4 regions of the Undibacterium sp. Ren11W genome follow, and region 2 is predicted to be linked to each of the others. Evidence: predicted binding sites of a transcription regulator. Region 2 holds the regulator's gene; each other region holds the start of a gene.

Region 1 (4,085 bases), on a different contig from region 2:
GATTACGGCTAGTCAGTCACCTCTGGCGCGCAAAGCCGATGCGGCTTTGATTGTGGATCATGTTGAGGATATTTCTACCCATTTGCCTATGATTAGCCGTATCTTGCATTTACTGGTGATCGATATTCTGGCGGTCGGCGTGGCGATGCAGCGCAATCCTGATAAAGCGCAGGGACTCAATCGCGAGCAAGCCGAATTACTCGATGAAGCAAATCATGGCCTGCGTAAAACTGGCACAAAGGATGATGTGCTTAACCCAAATTCAGGTAGCAGTTCAGCGGCTTCTTTGGCACGTTTAACCTCCCATAGTCGATGACAGATTTTGCGCAGTTAACACAAGAGCTTAAGCTGAAGGGGCGTCAGCTAGGTTTTGCGGATTTGCGCATCACCGATGTCGATCTGGCGCATGTGGAGCCGGGTTTTCAAGCTTGGCTGGCAGCCGGATATCACGGTGAGATGGCGTATATGGCAGCACATGGCAGTAAGCGCTGGCGCCCCGATGAATTAGTGCCCGGGACGATACGGGTAATTTCGGCCCGTATGAATTATTTGCCGGAGTCAGCAGATGCCGATTGGCGCAACGCCGAGCAGAGCCGCGCTGCCGATACTGCTGTGATTTCTGTGTATGCGCGAGGACGTGATTATCACAAGGTGCTGAGGGCAAAATTGCAGTTGTTGGCTGAATATATACAGCAACGAATTGGTGAGTTTGGATATCGCGTGTTTACTGATTCTGCTCCTGTGATGGAAGTAGCATTGGCAGAAAAATCGGGATTAGGGTGGAAGGGTAAGCACACCCTGTTACTGAATCGTGAAGCCGGGTCCATGTTTTTTCTCGGAGAGATTTTGGTAGATATTCCCCTGCCTATCGATCCCCCTATCAGCAAGCATTGCGGCCAATGCAGTGCTTGCATACAGGTCTGTCCTACACAGGCAATTCTGGCACCGTATCAGCTCGATGCCAGGCGCTGCATCTCCTATCTGACGATAGAGCTGCAGGGCTCTATACCGTTGGAGTTACGCGCTTTGATCGGCAATCGTGTGTATGGTTGTGACGACTGCCAATTGTTTTGCCCCTGGAATAAGTTTGCCCAACGCGCAAGTCTGAATGATTTTGAGGTGCGCAATGGACTTGATCATGCCAGCATGATCAGCCTTTTTGCCTGGACTGAAGCCGAATTCATGCGCAAACTAGAAGGCAGTCCAATACGCCGTATCGGACATGAACGCTGGTTGCGAAATCTGGCGGTAGGATTGGGAAACGCTGCTACAAGCTTGCGTGCGGATCCTGAAATTTTGCGCGCCTTGCAAAGCCGAATGGATCATCCATCTGAGCTGGTGCGAGAGCACGTGGAATGGGCCTTGCGGCAACACGATATAGATTGAAATTGAAACTAAGTGACTGGATTAGTTAAAAACACTACAAAAGCAATCCTCTTCACATAAAAAAACAAGGCGGCTCTAGCCGCCTTGTTTTTTACATACAAATAGAATTAAACAGATTTACGACGGCGAGCTGCTGCTAAGCCAGCCATCCCTAAAGCCAACAATGTCAAGGATGCTGGTTCCGGGATTGGCTGGGTGCCGGCAAATGCATCTGACAATTTTGCATAGTCAAAACCATAGAAATCGGCTGACCCATTTCTATCGATGGTGATGATCAGCTCGTGATTACTATTGATAGTATCTAGTACATCTTGTTGCAGATCGAAGAAGCGCACTTTTGTGGACGGATAACCATCGTTGAAGGCCCAATTCTGATCTATGCCGTTAAATTTGACTTTTGCTGCACCGAAGGTCGATGCCTGAAAATCTGCCATGTCAAACCACATGGAGCCTTGTGTCCAACCATTGCTTAGGCCAGTAAAGCTAAAGGTGGCAACAGTACCAGCTTGTGGGCTGTACCCTGGATGGGTGGTGCTATAAGTGTCGGTGTATTGAGCCCCATCGGTTGCCACTTTTTCAGCCGCGCTACGACCATCATAGATAGGGGAAAACGGAGGATGGTTGGCGTTATCCGCGATACCTGCACCGTAACCATCATCGTCACCGATCATCCAGCTTGTGGCAGATGCTGAACTCATAGCGATTGCGAGAGCGCTGAAGGCAAATACTTTACTTAATTTCATAGCATTTCTCCAAATAAAGTTTACTTGTTGAGTCGAAAGTACAGCAATAATTTTTGCTGACGAAAAAAGCAAAGCAAATTACATGCCGTTTTATGGTTTTTTTAACTACAGCCCTTGCAAGTGAAATGTTCGATAAAAATGCTGATATCAAAGAGTTCACTTGTAAAACTGATTGTAAAAAATGTCGACATAAAAAGCTGTCAATGAGAAATGAAGCGTGCGGGAAAACTATTTTTTTCCTTGCAGTGTTGACTTAAGAAAAAATTCCTAATCTGAAACAAAGCTTGATGTTAGGAATTGTTTATTTCCTCACTGCCAACGGAGAATTGTAGTGATTGATGTGCTTTGCAATTGCTTTGGCTATTTCATGAATACCAGTAAACTAAATAAACTCAGCGTATGCGGCGCTATTAAAGCCGTTTGGTCGGGAAAATGCTCTGTGGTCAGCATAAAATACCGAATGAAACTTTATTCGAACTTACGCGAAACCGCGGCGGTTTCGCTATATCCGCATTGCCATACTAAAGTGCTGCATCGGCGGTACGCCTGGCGGGAAGCATTTTTCGTAAGTCGTGCCTGTATTTTTAAGTAACATGCCAGACCTGCTGTTTTCGTCTGGCAATGCGCTTTGCTAGTTAATAGCTTGCCTGGCAAGTGTTAAGGATGACCCAGATCCATGGTCCAATAGGTATGATAACTTGCAGTGCTAGAGCTTACGCATGCCAAGCCTACCTCGGTATAGCTAGCGCTCATGATGTTGCGGCAATGTCCCTCGCTGCTGATCCAGCTTTGCATGGCATCAGCAACTGTGGCTTGGCCCGCCGCAATATTTTCAGCTATGCTGGAACCGGTATAGCCAGCCGCAGCCAGGCGTTGGCCAAAGTTACGGCCATCGAGGCTGGTGTGTGAAAAATAATTTTTGTTTGCCATATCGGCAGAATGACCGGCAGCGGCATCAAATAATTTACTATTCCAGACCAAGGCCGGAGCCGCCGGAAAAGTGGTGTTGCCGCACTGGCGGCTCGTGGCTCTGGCCTGATTGATCAAAGTCATTAACTCTTGCTGAAAATTGGGCAAACTACAGGTCTTTACCGCTTCGAGTGGCATTCCTGGCACGCTAGGTGTGATCACGGGTGTAACAGTCGAGGGCGGTGGCGTAACGGCTGGCGCAACTGCTGCCGTCGTGGCAGATTCATCGCCGCCACCGCATGCATTTAGGGTCAAAGCTAAGGCGAAAACTATCGCAAACTTAAAATAAAACACGAGAAATTCCTTCAATAAATAGATTAAGCGGCAAGTCTGGATGACGAAAAAACCAGAGTGCAAACTCAGATCTTGCGGCGGCAGTGTAAATCATTTCTTTTCCGATTTTTGTAAGCAATCGTAATCTTGCTCAGACTAAGTCTTCATAAGAGCCCGACAGCCTTGCCTAGGTTGACCATTCCATTAAATCGTTTTTTGAAAGTGATGCTATGAGCACTTCTTCTGTCGCCTTCCCAAGTAATACCATTTGTTATGAGCACATGCCTGTTCCCAGTAAGGCGGAGAGCTTAGCCTTGCAGGCTGAGCAGGAAGCTAAGGCCTACAAACTCAAAAGTGAGGCCTCGAAAAGTTTGGACGCTAAGGATCGTCTAAGCATGGCGGGCGTGCAGACTGAGCTAGCAAACGCGCCAAGCCCGGTGGCGAAGGTGAGTGAACTTGGCCAGTTGATCGGTAACTACATCAATATCACGGCCTAATTCGCATCCTTGGTTTTCCGTTCGGCGTTTTAGCCCTCGTTAAGCGAGTGCAGGGCACAGATACCTGGTGTCGCGCGCATTTTTCGTGCGCTCGCGTTTTGTTCTTGCAATGGCAGTGTTCCTACGCTGAAGTAAACATTGAGTCTGCGCGCAACTACCTATATCCTGCCCAACTGGTTTGTATCGCTGGTTTTTTTCGTCTACCAGGAGTTGCGCA
Region 2 (4,085 bases):
GGTGCGGGCAGTAAAATTATAGGCAAGGTATTTGGCTTGCTGAAGTGATGGCTGCCAGGCTTTCCGCAACGCAATTCAAGCTGCCCTAGCATCAATCGCAACGCGCATAGAAACTCCCACGCATTGCGATTGACTGATCGCTTATAGCAGATCGCGCAAAGGGTGAGCGTAGTCTGGCCAAACCGGCTCAAAAAAACCGAGTATCAAGGATTCATCGACTAGCTCCTGCGTTGCTGGAGACCAGCGTGGTGCATTGTCTTTGTCCACCACCAAGGCTCTTACTCCTTCCAGCACCTCGCCATGTTTGAAGCAATGGCGCACCATAGTTCGCTCCATGCGCAAACATTCTGCTACTGTCATATCGGCACCGCGACGTAATTGTTCTAATGTGACAGCCATCAGCAAGGGCGAGCGTTTCTGCATCAGTGCGCTGGCTTGTAAGCCGAATTCACTTTGATCGAGTGCTAGTGATTGCAAGACTTTTTTTACATCTTTGCCTGCAAAGTGCAAGTCTATTGCAGCACGATTTTTCGCCAGCGTACTTTGTTCTGGTATTGCCTGATCGGCATATTGCGTCGCAAACTCACGGATCAGCACACGAATATCGTCGCTGTTAGTAGTGCGCAGTAAGTCCATCAAAGTGGTTAAGGCAGTCGTAGGAATATACACATCTGCCAATTCTGCATACATGGCATCGGCCGCATTGATGATGTCACCAGTCATCCCTAAATAAGTACCAATTTCGCCAGGGCTACGCGCTAGGAAGTAGCTGCCGCCCACATCCGGGAATAGGCCAATATTCACTTCTGGCATCGCCATCTTAGTACGCTCTGTGACTATCCGCAGGCGGCAGTTTTTTCCTGCCTGGGCGATCCCCATGCCACCGCCCATGACCACACCGTTTAGTAATGCGACATAAGGTTTAGGATAGAAATGGATTAAATGATTTAAGGCGTATTCTTCGCTGAAAAAATCTTCTAACAGGGCGCTGTCTCCCTTTGGGGTGGCAGTACCAACATCGTAAAAAAAGCGTATGTCACCACCGGCACAAAATGATTTTTCACTGCTGCTATGAATGAAAACAGCCGCAACTTCGTCATTCTCTTGCCACTGTAACAGTGTGGCGGTGATGTTGCGTACCATTTCTAGGGACAAAGAATTGAGGGCTTTCGGTCTATCTAGGGTGATGAACCCTATGCGGTTCTGTATTGAGCTTAATATATGATTACTCATAGGATCTGGTATTTAGTGAAGGTGATTGGGATGGGATAAGAAAAATCAACTAGTGCCAGCCTGGTCACGCAATCTGCATGCGGCTTGCAGCCGAGATAGGCTGGAAACCCGCATGAATAGTGCGTGTTAGGCATGCTGCCATTTTGAAATTTAATCAGCAGCGAGTGCAGGATGTTCTTGTGCCCATGTTTTATCGAAATTTTAGATTGCCATTTTATCGAAATTTGTCCGCTAATCAAATGAATCTGTGAAGAGATTCGAAAGGTGCAAAGAGACAATCGCAGCCCTACAAAAACGATTGCACAAGATGTTTTTTTTGCAGATGCACATATCTCTTTTGCCAACAAAAAAGGACGCTGAAGCGTCCTAGTTTTGGGTTCCCTTTGTGGGTTGATAGTTTTACACTGAGGCTGGATCAGGAATATGTTTGATCGCTTGATGCGGATGTTCCTGAATTTTGTCTTTGTGTTTAATGACTTGCCTGTCTAGTTTGTCTATCAGTGTGTCGATGGCAGCATACAGATCCTGCGCCAGACTTTCAACGTGAATATCTTTACCGCTGATGTGCAGATTAATATCTGCTTTATGACGTTTGTCCTTTTCTCGGAGCTTGTCGACCGTCAGGATGACGGCGATATCAATGACTTGATCGAAGTGTCGCCTGATACGTTCTAGCTTGTTTTGTACATGTTCACGAATTGCAGGAGTTACTTCAAGGTGATGACCACTGATGGTGAGATTCATAAAACGCTCCTATGGTGATGTTACTTGATGACACTATCGCTATTACTATGCGCCCAATCTGAAAAACCTGTTTGAGCTAAATCATATATAGCAATCTAACGCAAAATTTCAAGAACAATTTTTACAAAGATTTTCGCAAACTGACCGGTGGAATTTTAAGGGCTTCGCGGTACTTGGCGACTGTGCGGCGCGCAATGACCATCCCTTGTTCACCCAGCATGTCTGCAATCTTGCTATCAGAGAGTGGGCTTTTCTGGTTTTCTGCTCCTATCAATTGTTTGATGAGTGCTCGTATCGCCGTCGATGATGCTTCACCCCCTGTTTCAGTGGCGACATGGCTACCGAAAAAATACTTCAACTCAAACATACCATGTGGGGTCAGCATGTATTTCTGAGTGGTCACACGAGAAATTGTACTCTCATGTAAACCCAGTGTATCAGCAATTTCGCGCAAAACAAGAGGGCGCATCGCGACCGCTCCATGTGTGAAAAAATTCCGTTGTCTTTCGACTATTGCTTGCGAAACCCGTAAAATCGTCTCGAAACGTTGCCGCATATTTTTGATCAGCCAGCGTGCTTCCTGCAACTGGGGATTAAGACTGCCATCCCCACGATTTTGCTTCATGATATTGGCGTACATGCTATTGACACGCAGCTTAGGCATGATGTCCTGGTTCAATAACACTTGCCATCCATCAGCAGATTTTTTGACTATTACATCCGGCACCACATAGTCGGAACTACTGACTGCAAACTCGGCGCCAGGTTTGGGTTTGCATAAACGTATCACCACCTGTGCCTCGCGCAAATCCTCATCGTCACAATTAAAAACCTTCTTTAAGCGAGCAAAATCGCGTTGTGCAAATAAACCTAATTGTGTTTCTACGATGGCAAGTGCGAGGCGTCGGGTGACGAAAGCGATTTTGGGCAGGCGTTTGATCTGCAGCGCCAGGCACTCGGAGCAGTTACGTGCGCCAACACCGGCAGGATCAAAACTTTGTACCATGAGCAAGGCAAAACTCAGCTCTTCAGGCTCAACCAATAGTTCTAGAGGGATGCTGGAATGAATATCTTCCAGGCTCTCTATCAGATAACCGCTATCATCGAGGGCGTCGATTACCAGTTCCACCAAGGCCAGATCGCGCGGTTCGCGCAGATTCAGACGCATTTGCTCCAGCAAATGTTCTTTAAGTGAAATATGCGCCGCTTCTAACTGCGGTCTTCCCTCATCCTCTTCCGAGGATTTACTGCCTTGCGGAGCATCGTCAAAACTCCACTCGGTTTCGCTAGGGCTGACACTATCGGCCGCGTTGCTAACTTCTGAGATCTCGCTGGAGTCGGTATTGGCGTTACTCTGATCTTCAGCAGAACTGACGCCGAACTCCGTTTCAGACCGTGATTCAGTACTGCCAATGGCGCCGTCCGCCAACAAGCGTACCGCGCTATCGAGTGGATTATCGACGCGCTCTAGCATGGGATTTTCTATCAGCAAGTTTTCTAGTTCTTGATGCAGTTCCAGCGTGGACAATTGCAGTAGCCGTATCGATTGTTGCAATTGTGGCGTGAGTGCCAGATGTTGCGAGGTGCGTAGCTGCAGGCTTTGCTTCATGCTGAGTGTGATTTCCGCTACATGCGGAAATGCTCTCCCAAATAGACGCGCCTGACCGATTCGTTGCTGATGATTTCTTCTGGACTACCGCTGGCTAATACGGCACCCTGATTAATGATGCAAGCGTGGTCACAAATGCCTAAGGTTTCGCGCACATTGTGATCTGTGATCAAGACGCCTATGCCGCGATTTTTTAAAAAAACCACGATGCGCTGTATCTCTATGACGGCAATCGGATCGACCCCGGCAAACGGTTCATCAAGCAGGACGAAACGGGGATTGGTTGCCAGTGCGCGGGCAATTTCTACCCGTCTGCGCTCACCACCAGATAGCGATAGCGCTGGATTCTCTCGCAAACCTTCGATTTGTAAGTCGTCGAGTAGGGCATCGAGACGTTGCTCGATGGCAGCTTTGCTCAGAGATTTTCCGTGTTCATCGGTTTGTAGTTCGAGTACAGCGCGGATATTGTCCTCCACCGACAACTTGCGAAATACTGAAG
Region 3 (4,085 bases), on a different contig from region 2:
CGTCGAAGGCACCACCCTATACCAGGCTCAGCTGACGATGAAAGGAATTACCGTGCTTGGCCAGACACTGGATTCCGCCAATCAGGAATCGCTGATTGCGCGTATGCGTAGCGTGCTGAGGGACAAGGCAAAAGAGGACAATGCAGTTCAAGCCCAGCAGATTGTTCTCACTTTATTTGCGCTCGCAATTGCGGCGACGTCATCGGCGAATTTATTCAAGGCAAAACCCTGATTCGACCTAGCTCGTTCGAACTCGCGCGCGCAACTGGCCAGACGCGCACAAATCAACTTTAACTCTATTTTTTACGATTGTAGAATACTCGTTAGAAGGAAAAAAACATGTTACACGCCGACTTCCCGGTTGTTGAGGGTAATTACAAACTGACCGAAAACTGGAGCGTAATGCTTCCGGGAAAATTTAATCGCCGCATAGAAGATGGGGATTTGGTACTGTGGAACCCCGACTTAACTATATGGATCGCAATCTGGAACAATGATCACGCCCAGAGCCAAGAGTCACGCCTGGAGAGTATCAAAAAAGCGATGTCGGCAAATGCATACCAGATCAACAGCAGCACCAGCGACGGCATCCTGCGTTTTAGTTATCGCTTGCATGAAAACATCAGCGAAGAAGAACCCAGCGACGACGAGGATGAGACTGTTGCGGCGTTTTACTGTTTTGCCATAGGCGAACGCGGGCAAGTTGAATTCGCGATCTATCTCGATAAAGAGGCCGATCTACAACAAGCTCAAGCGATGTTACAGAGCCTAACCGAAACCCCTGCACCCTGATCTGCAAAAGACTACTGACGACACTATTAATGCCAGTTTGCTTAAGCAATAAAGTATAGATTTAAGCTAGCGACTGGTTTGCAACACAATAAGTCAGGCGTAAAAAAACCCGCCAAAGCGGGTTTTTTATTGGATGCAAATGATTATTTAGCGCCGCGCTTGCGTGCCGCTGCCAAACCGGCCAAACCCAAACCTAACAAAACCAATGAAGCTGGCTCTGGAACTTGCGAGCTATTATTGCTGGCGTTGATTCTGGCTGAGAAATACACCGTTTGGAAATCACTACTATTGTTGCTGACATAGTTCCAGATCCAGGTTGGCGAATTTGTACCGTAGCCAGGACGTGTACCCCATGGTCCAACGCCGTTATTGCCTTCACCTACCGCAGCAAAACTAGCATTACCAAAACCGCTGGTATTTTGCTTCCAGTCAGTTGGATTGGTCAGCAGTGTTTGTGTCGCATTGTCGAATGCAAAGGCATTGTCGCTCAAGTTAAACATACCCAGGAAACCGCCAGGGCCGCCTTGGTTAGTTGCCACTAAATGGATATATTGCGTGGTATTTGCTACCAGAGTCGCGCTCGACGTATAGGTTGTTGGCCAGTCGGTTCCTGAGCCCATCAAGCTACCTAAGGTTGCGTCGCTAGTGGAAACGTATAATTTAAACGTATTATCAACGTTAGTCGTTGCGGTCAGGACGGTTGCATTGGCAGAAGTAATACCGACAACAGTCAGAACTAAGGAGGCGAGTAAGTTTTTCATGATATAGGATGTAAATTGAACTTAGCTTCTTACACAGCAATATTTATGCCTGGAAAATATTCTTTTTTGAAATCATTCACTTACGGAAATTCTCGAATAACGAAGCGCTGCAAGTGTAAAATTTTCCGACACCCACACTTGCAATTTACATATCGAGACTGACGATGCAAATCGGCCTGCGATTTTCTTCAATCTATACTCGTAAGTAGTCGCAGGCGTTTACGTCAGCAGCGCGCTCACGCCTAGATTAATTAACGCACCGCCAACCATCAACCATAACAAGAGAAATGCCCCCAACAACAGCGGCTTGACACCCGCCTGACGGATCGCTGAAACATGCGTGCTCAAGCCTAACGCAGCCATCGCCATCGCCATTAACAAGGTGTCAAAATCGATGAGCACATTCACCATAGCTGGCGACAGCCATGTCAGCGAGTTCAGCCCGACTACCAGCATAAATCCCAGAGTAAACCAAGGAAAGCTGATGCCACTTAATGCCCCGTCTGCGGGATGATGTTTCACGTCTTCACCAGCGTGCTTATCGCGCAGCAGGTAGATCGATAACCATATCAAAAAAGGTGCCAGCATCATGACCCTGACCATCTTGGCGATGACCGCGGTATTGGCCGCATCCTGACTCACGGCGCGCCCAGCCGCCACGACTTGCGCGACCTCGTGCAGACTCGATCCTATATAAACGCCAAAGCTCTGTTCCGAAAAAGCCAGCCACTGCCATTGCTGATTAAGACTGTATAGCACAGGGTAGACGAACATCGCGATACTGCCAAAAACGACCACCGTGGCAACTGCCACAGCGACTTTTTCCGAGCGCGCCTGCAAGACAGGCTCCGAAGCCATGATTGCAGCGGCACCACAGATGGAGCTGCCGGCACCGATTAGAATGACCGTTTCGCGATCAAGCTTAAATAGCTTCAGACCCAACAATAAAGCCAGAGCGAAGGTGGAGCTGAGGATTAAGAAGTCGATCAACACACCAGCGATACCGACCTGAGCCACGTCCTGAAACGTCAGTCGCAAGCCGTACAAAACGATGGCCAGACGCAGCAGTTTTTGTCTGGAGAAATTCACACCGGCACCATAATTCTGTGTCATCTGCGAAAATAGTGTGTTGCCAAGCAAACTACCTATAAGTATAGCAATCGTCAGCGCACTTAGACCATGCTGCTGCAGATAGCTGATCTGTCCCAATGCGATGGAAAGCAAGCCGAGAGCGGCGCTCAACAACAAACCCGGCAATATCGGCAATAAAGGGGGTACTGGTTGAGATAGACGTACAAACGAGGTCACGAAGAATCGGTTTGAAAGCGCTGCTGCGGGATTTTTACTCACTAAACTAAACATCATCTTCCTATTAAATGCGGTATCGATCCGAATACAGCCAGTCTACGCATTCCCGGCAAAACAATAAAACAACTTGTTTATGTATAATTAAGCTAAATTTCAGCTTAATTATTTTTTTAACGCGTAGCAAGTACGCCATCAAATCCAAATCAAAGAACAGGCAAATGCGACTAAGCCTCAGACAATTACAGATATTTCTCGCCGTGTGTGATCACGGCAGTACCGCCGCGGCAGCAGGGGTGGTGGCCTTATCGCAATCGGCAACCAGCGCCGCCTTAAATGAACTAGAGCATCTGTTGAGCACACAACTCTTCGACCGGGTCGGCAAGCGCCTGATCATTAACGATAATGGTCGCCTGCTATTGCCACAGGCACGGCAGGTTTTAGATGCTGCCGCTGGCATAGAGCAGCAATTCTCCGGTGCCGATGCTGGGCTGGCGATCAAGCTGCGGCTAGCGGCCAGTACCACGATAGGCATTTATCATCTACCACAATTACTTGCCGGTTTTTCAGTACAGGCACCTCAGGCAAATCCACGCGTGCTGATCGCCAACACCAGCGATGTTGCCACTGCAGTGGCAAATTTTGCGGCCGACATAGGCTTCATCGAAGGCCCCTGTGAGGAGCCTGACTTGCTGGTAGAGCCGTGGATTAAGGATGAATTGATCGTAGTCTGCGCGCCTCAGCATGCTTTGCTAGCAGCTAGCAACAAAAGTAAAAGTCAGCAAAAAAATACCTCCAATATCAGCTTACCCGCCTTAAGTGCATCTGGCTGGCTATTGCGAGAAGCTGGCTCCGGTACCCGCGTAGCGGTAGAGCATGCCTTGCTACCGCACCTGCATACGCTGCACTGTGCAGCAGAATTAAGTAATTCTGAGGCAATCAAACATGCCGCCGCCGCGGGACTTGGTTTGGCTTGTTTGTCACGCGTGGTAGTGGCCGACATGCTCGCGCTGGGCAGTCTGATTGAACTAAATACCGCACTGCCCCCGCTACAACGACACTTCTATCTGGTGCGCAGTAAGCACAAAATACTATCGGCGCGGCTGACGCATTTTATGCAGTTTTGCCGCGACTGGCACTAAAACCCGATCGTCAGACAGCACCGTGATCAAGCACCTAAAGTAGCGAGTTTCTGGCGGATAAATCTACACAGGCAAACTAGTTGGG
Region 4 (4,085 bases), on a different contig from region 2:
CCGGTAAGATGCCGCCCGATGCCCCGCCCGGTAGATAGGCATATAAGACATGGCCGTCGGGCATGCCATCACAATATTCTTCTATCAGTTCTTCCACAGAAATCCCGGCAGGTGCCAGATATACGCCTGGTTTATTTACTCGCCCGGACACCGAAAAGGAGCGCAAGCCAGAGCGCCCATGTCGACCTTGGTCGCTAAACCAGGCACTGCCCTTTTTGAGTAAATCGGGTACCCAATACAAAGACTCAAAATTGTGGACCAGGGTGGGGCGATTAAACAAACCAACTTGTGCCACGTAAGGTGGGCGCAAACGTGGCAGGCCGCGTTTGCCTTCTATCGAGGCGATCATGGCCGACTCTTCACCGCAAATATAGGCCCCGGCACCGCGGCGTAAATGTATCCGAGGCATGCCAGCAACCGGTGGGTTTTCTTGTAACTTAACCAGCTCGGCCTCAAGCATGTGGCGGCAGGCGTGGTATTCGTCACGCAAATAAATATACACTTCGGCGATATCCACTGCCCACGCAGCAATCAACATACCTTCTAGAAAACGATGCGGGTCGCGCTCTAGATAATATCTGTCCTTGAAGGTGCCGGGTTCGCCTTCGTCGAGATTGACTGCCAATAAACGCGGAGCAGCTTCGGCAGCAACGATGCGCCATTTACGGCCAACGGGAAAACCAGCTCCACCCAGACCACGCAAGCCGGATTCTTCCATGCACTTAAACAGGGCTTCCTTTTCAAATTTCCCGTCATGGCATTTTTGTAATTCTTGGTAGCCATCTTGGGCTTTGTAGGTTTGGTAATCAATATAATCTAAAGTCTCGGCCTCGCTATTTTTTTGTTCGATCGCCAGATTGATTGCGAGTAGGTCGGCGTTCGGTATGGCATGCTGACCTAGGATCGCCGCCGGTGCTTGTTCGCAGCGACCTAGGCAGGGCACGCGGAGAAGGTGTATCGATTTGTTTTCGGCATTGTCTAAGTAACGGTGCATTTGTCCGCATAAATGCGTAGCGCCTGCCATTTCGCAAGAAAGCCCATTGCAGATCCGTAAGCTGATCTCTGCGGACGTGTCGGCATGCTCTTTAATAATAGTAAAGTGATGGTAAAAACTGGCGACTTCAAATACCTCGGTTTGTGCCAAATGCATTTCTTGCGCCAGTGCCGCCAGATGGGCGTCGGTAAGACTGCCAAAGTGATCGTTAATCGTATGCAAATGTTGTATCAGTAGATCCGCTTGCCGAGAGACTATACCTAAAACAGTGCGTACTTCTTGCAACGCTATGGCATTTACTTGACGTCCCTTGTTTTTTTGCCGCTTAATCTCTTTACTGCTTAGTATTGGGATGATGGGGTGCATGGCGGCCGATTCAACTGAGGTTTGTGAATATAGTAAGAATAATAAATCTAAGTCGATATGTCAGTTTTTTTAGCTTGCTAGCCAAGAATAAAACCAAATCAGGAGTGCCAAGGGCTAACAATGATCTGTGCAAAATAGGAATTTCATAACTCGCACAAAATAAGTGCAAATTTTTAGTTTAGTTTAAATATGCCCTTTTTAAGTGCTTATTGACTTTCTTGCTCCATTTTGGTGCGTTTGCGATGTTGGGTGGCTTAGGTCGCATTTATTCCTTGTATCGAAAAGCATAGCGAAAACAAGGATTTAGCGTTCGCTCCATAGAAAGTGGTTTTGGCTTGAAGATGGCACGGAATCTGCTATGATCTTCAATTGAGTTCTGCTGTCAGCTTGATACTCCCTATTTCAAAAAACTAGGTGTTTAGCAAGATGTATGCGCCGGCTAGCAGACGGCTCAGCAATTTTCGAATTTATTTATAGATCTATTTGAGGAGTTTTACATGGCAATGACAGCCGCAGAAGTCTTGAAAATGGCGAAAGATAACGAAGTTAAATTCGTTGATTTCCGTTTTACTGATACCCGAGGCAAAGAACAGCACGTCACTGTGCCAGTTTCTCATTTCGATATCGATAAATTTGAATCTGGTCACGCCTTTGACGGTTCCTCCATCGCTGGTTGGAAAGGGATAGAATCCTCAGATATGCTGTTGATCCCAGATCCTAGCACTGCCAATATCGATCCTTTCATGGAAGAAACAACATTGTTCATGCAATGTGACGTGATTGAGCCTACCGATGGCAAAGGCTATGACCGTGATCCACGCTCTATCGCTAAGCGCGCAGAAGCCTACTTGAAATCGTCCGGTATCGGCGATACCGCTTACTTCGGTCCAGAACCAGAATTCTTCATTTTCGACAGCGTACGTTGGAAAATCGACATGTCCGGTTGCTTCGTGAAAATTGATTCTGACGAAGCCTCATGGACTACTGGCGAAAAACTCGAAGGCGGCAATACTGGTCATCGTCCTACTACCAAAGGTGGTTATTTCCCAGTTCCTCCAGTTGACAGCTTCCAGGACATGCGTTCTGAAATGTGTCTGATTCTGGAGTCTTTGGGTATTCCGGTTGAAGTGCATCACCATGAAGTTGCTGGTGCTGGTCAAAATGAAATCGGTACCCGCTTCTCTACTCTGGTAGAACGCGCTGACTGGACGCAAAACTTGAAATATGTTGTATGGAACGTTGCTCATACCTATGGTAAGACAGCTACTTTCATGCCTAAACCTATCGTTGGCGACAACGGTTCTGGTATGCACGTACATCAATCGATCTGGAAAGATGGTAAAAACCTGTTCGCAGGCGACGGCTATGCTGGTTTGTCTGATTTTGCTCTGTACTACATCGGCGGTATCATTAAACATGCCAAGGCATTGAATGCGATCACTAATCCAGGTACTAACTCTTACAAACGTTTGGTTCCAGGTTACGAAGCACCGGTAAAATTGGCGTACTCCGCTAAAAACCGTTCAGCTTCTATCCGTATTCCTTATGTCGCGAATCCTAAAGGTCGTCGCGTTGAAGCCCGTTTCCCAGATCCTCTGGCAAATCCATACCTGTGCTTCTCCGCACTGATGATGGCGGGTCTGGACGGCGTGCAGAACAAGATACATCCAGGTGAAGCTGCTTCTAAAGATCTGTACCATTTGCCTCCAGAAGAAGACGCGTTGATCCCAACAGTTTGCGCATCTTTGGAAGAAGCTTTGGATGCATTGAATAAAGACCGCGAGTTCCTGACACGTGGCGGCGTATTTAGTGACAGCATGATCGATGCTTACATCGAGTTGAAAATGCAAGACGTGCAACGTATGCGCATGACAACTCATCCTGCTGAATTTGATATGTATTATTCACTGTAATAACAGCTGAATTTGGATGAGCATTAAAAAAGCGGGGATTTCCCCGCTTTTTTTCGTCAAATTGTTACCGAGTATTGCACTGCAATTGTGCTAACGCCCGGCTTGGCATACACTGAGCCCGTTAGTTACCAAATGGCCCTACTATGAATCGAATATTTGCTGGTTTTCTTTTTTTCTGTGCTTTAGCTGCGCAGGTTCACGCCGAAACCGACGTGTATTTGTGCGTCGATGAGAATGGCAAGAAAGAATATAAAAATACAGGTGCGACCAAGGGGTGTAAAAAAGTTGAGTTGGAAGGCATTACGGTCGTTCCTGCGCCGCCCATTTCTAAGAAGGTAAGTGCAAGCCCGACGTCCACGCCTACCAGCTTCCCTAAGGTCGACGACGGCACTCAAAAGGCGCGCGATTCGGATCGCAAGCAAATCTTGAGCGATGAGTTGAAGACAGAAGATCAGAAATTGGCAACTCTGAAAAAAGAATATAACAATGGTGAACCTGAACGTCTTGGTGGAGAGAAAAATTTCGCCAAATATCAAGAACGCACCACGATGATGAAAGACGAAATTAGTCGCACTGAAAAAAACATAGAAGCACTAAAAAGGGAATTAGGCAATCTAAGGTAAGCCCAGCTCTTAGTTGTTTGTATCGTTAAATGAGCGATGTAAGGTGTTTTGATGTTAGAAATATTTTGCAACGGCGATAAAGCGATTTCAGGCATGATGTTTGCATATTAAGGTCGCTGTACGCGGCCTTTTTTTATTACTGATCACTTTGAAAACACCACTCACTTCACTCGCTGGCTTGGATTTGCT

Evidence for each region. The regulator sigma-54, encoded in region 2, starts transcription at its own class of promoters, with help from an activator protein. The targets are predictions, from matches to a motif close to TGGCANGNAANCTGCTTT.
Region 1: the regulator sigma-54 is predicted to act here: its motif matches at 2,200-2,217, upstream of ACO0K8_RS21230 (PEP-CTERM sorting domain-containing protein).
Region 3: the regulator sigma-54 is predicted to act here: its motif matches at 1,587-1,604, upstream of ACO0K8_RS00050 (PEP-CTERM sorting domain-containing protein).
Region 4: the regulator sigma-54 is predicted to act here: its motif matches at 1,703-1,720, upstream of glnA (type I glutamate--ammonia ligase).

The regions. Positions count from the first base shown of each region.
Region 1 is NZ_JBMPPB010000013.1:63,385-67,469, reverse strand. Features, by position in the region: gene ACO0K8_RS21240 (glucokinase) at 1-316, shown strand, start outside; gene queG (tRNA epoxyqueuosine(34) reductase QueG) at 313-1,386, shown strand; gene ACO0K8_RS21230 (PEP-CTERM sorting domain-containing protein) at 1,494-2,129, opposite strand; gene ACO0K8_RS21225 (CAP domain-containing protein) at 2,787-3,392, opposite strand; gene ACO0K8_RS21220 (hypothetical protein) at 3,602-3,868, shown strand.
Region 2 is NZ_JBMPPB010000008.1:82,275-86,359, reverse strand. Features, by position in the region: gene ACO0K8_RS16955 (DUF4197 domain-containing protein) at 1-48, shown strand, start outside; gene ACO0K8_RS16950 (enoyl-CoA hydratase/isomerase family protein) at 142-1,233, opposite strand; gene hpf (ribosome hibernation-promoting factor, HPF/YfiA family) at 1,633-1,977, opposite strand; gene ACO0K8_RS16940 (RNA polymerase factor sigma-54) at 2,099-3,586, opposite strand; gene lptB (LPS export ABC transporter ATP-binding protein) at 3,604-4,085, opposite strand, start outside.
Region 3 is NZ_JBMPPB010000001.1:9,101-13,185, reverse strand. Features, by position in the region: gene ACO0K8_RS00060 (hypothetical protein) at 1-232, shown strand, start outside; gene ACO0K8_RS00055 (hypothetical protein) at 340-792, shown strand; gene ACO0K8_RS00050 (PEP-CTERM sorting domain-containing protein) at 936-1,553, opposite strand; gene ACO0K8_RS00045 (YeiH family protein) at 1,773-2,915, opposite strand; gene ACO0K8_RS00040 (LysR family transcriptional regulator) at 3,080-4,000, shown strand; gene ACO0K8_RS00035 (ATP-binding protein) at 4,064-4,085, opposite strand, start outside.
Region 4 is NZ_JBMPPB010000016.1:3,958-8,042, forward strand. Features, by position in the region: gene ACO0K8_RS22140 (NADH-ubiquinone oxidoreductase-F iron-sulfur binding region domain-containing protein) at 1-1,360, opposite strand, end outside; gene glnA (type I glutamate--ammonia ligase) at 1,858-3,273, shown strand; gene ACO0K8_RS22150 (DUF4124 domain-containing protein) at 3,417-3,896, shown strand; gene glnL (nitrogen regulation protein NR(II)) at 4,045-4,085, shown strand, end outside.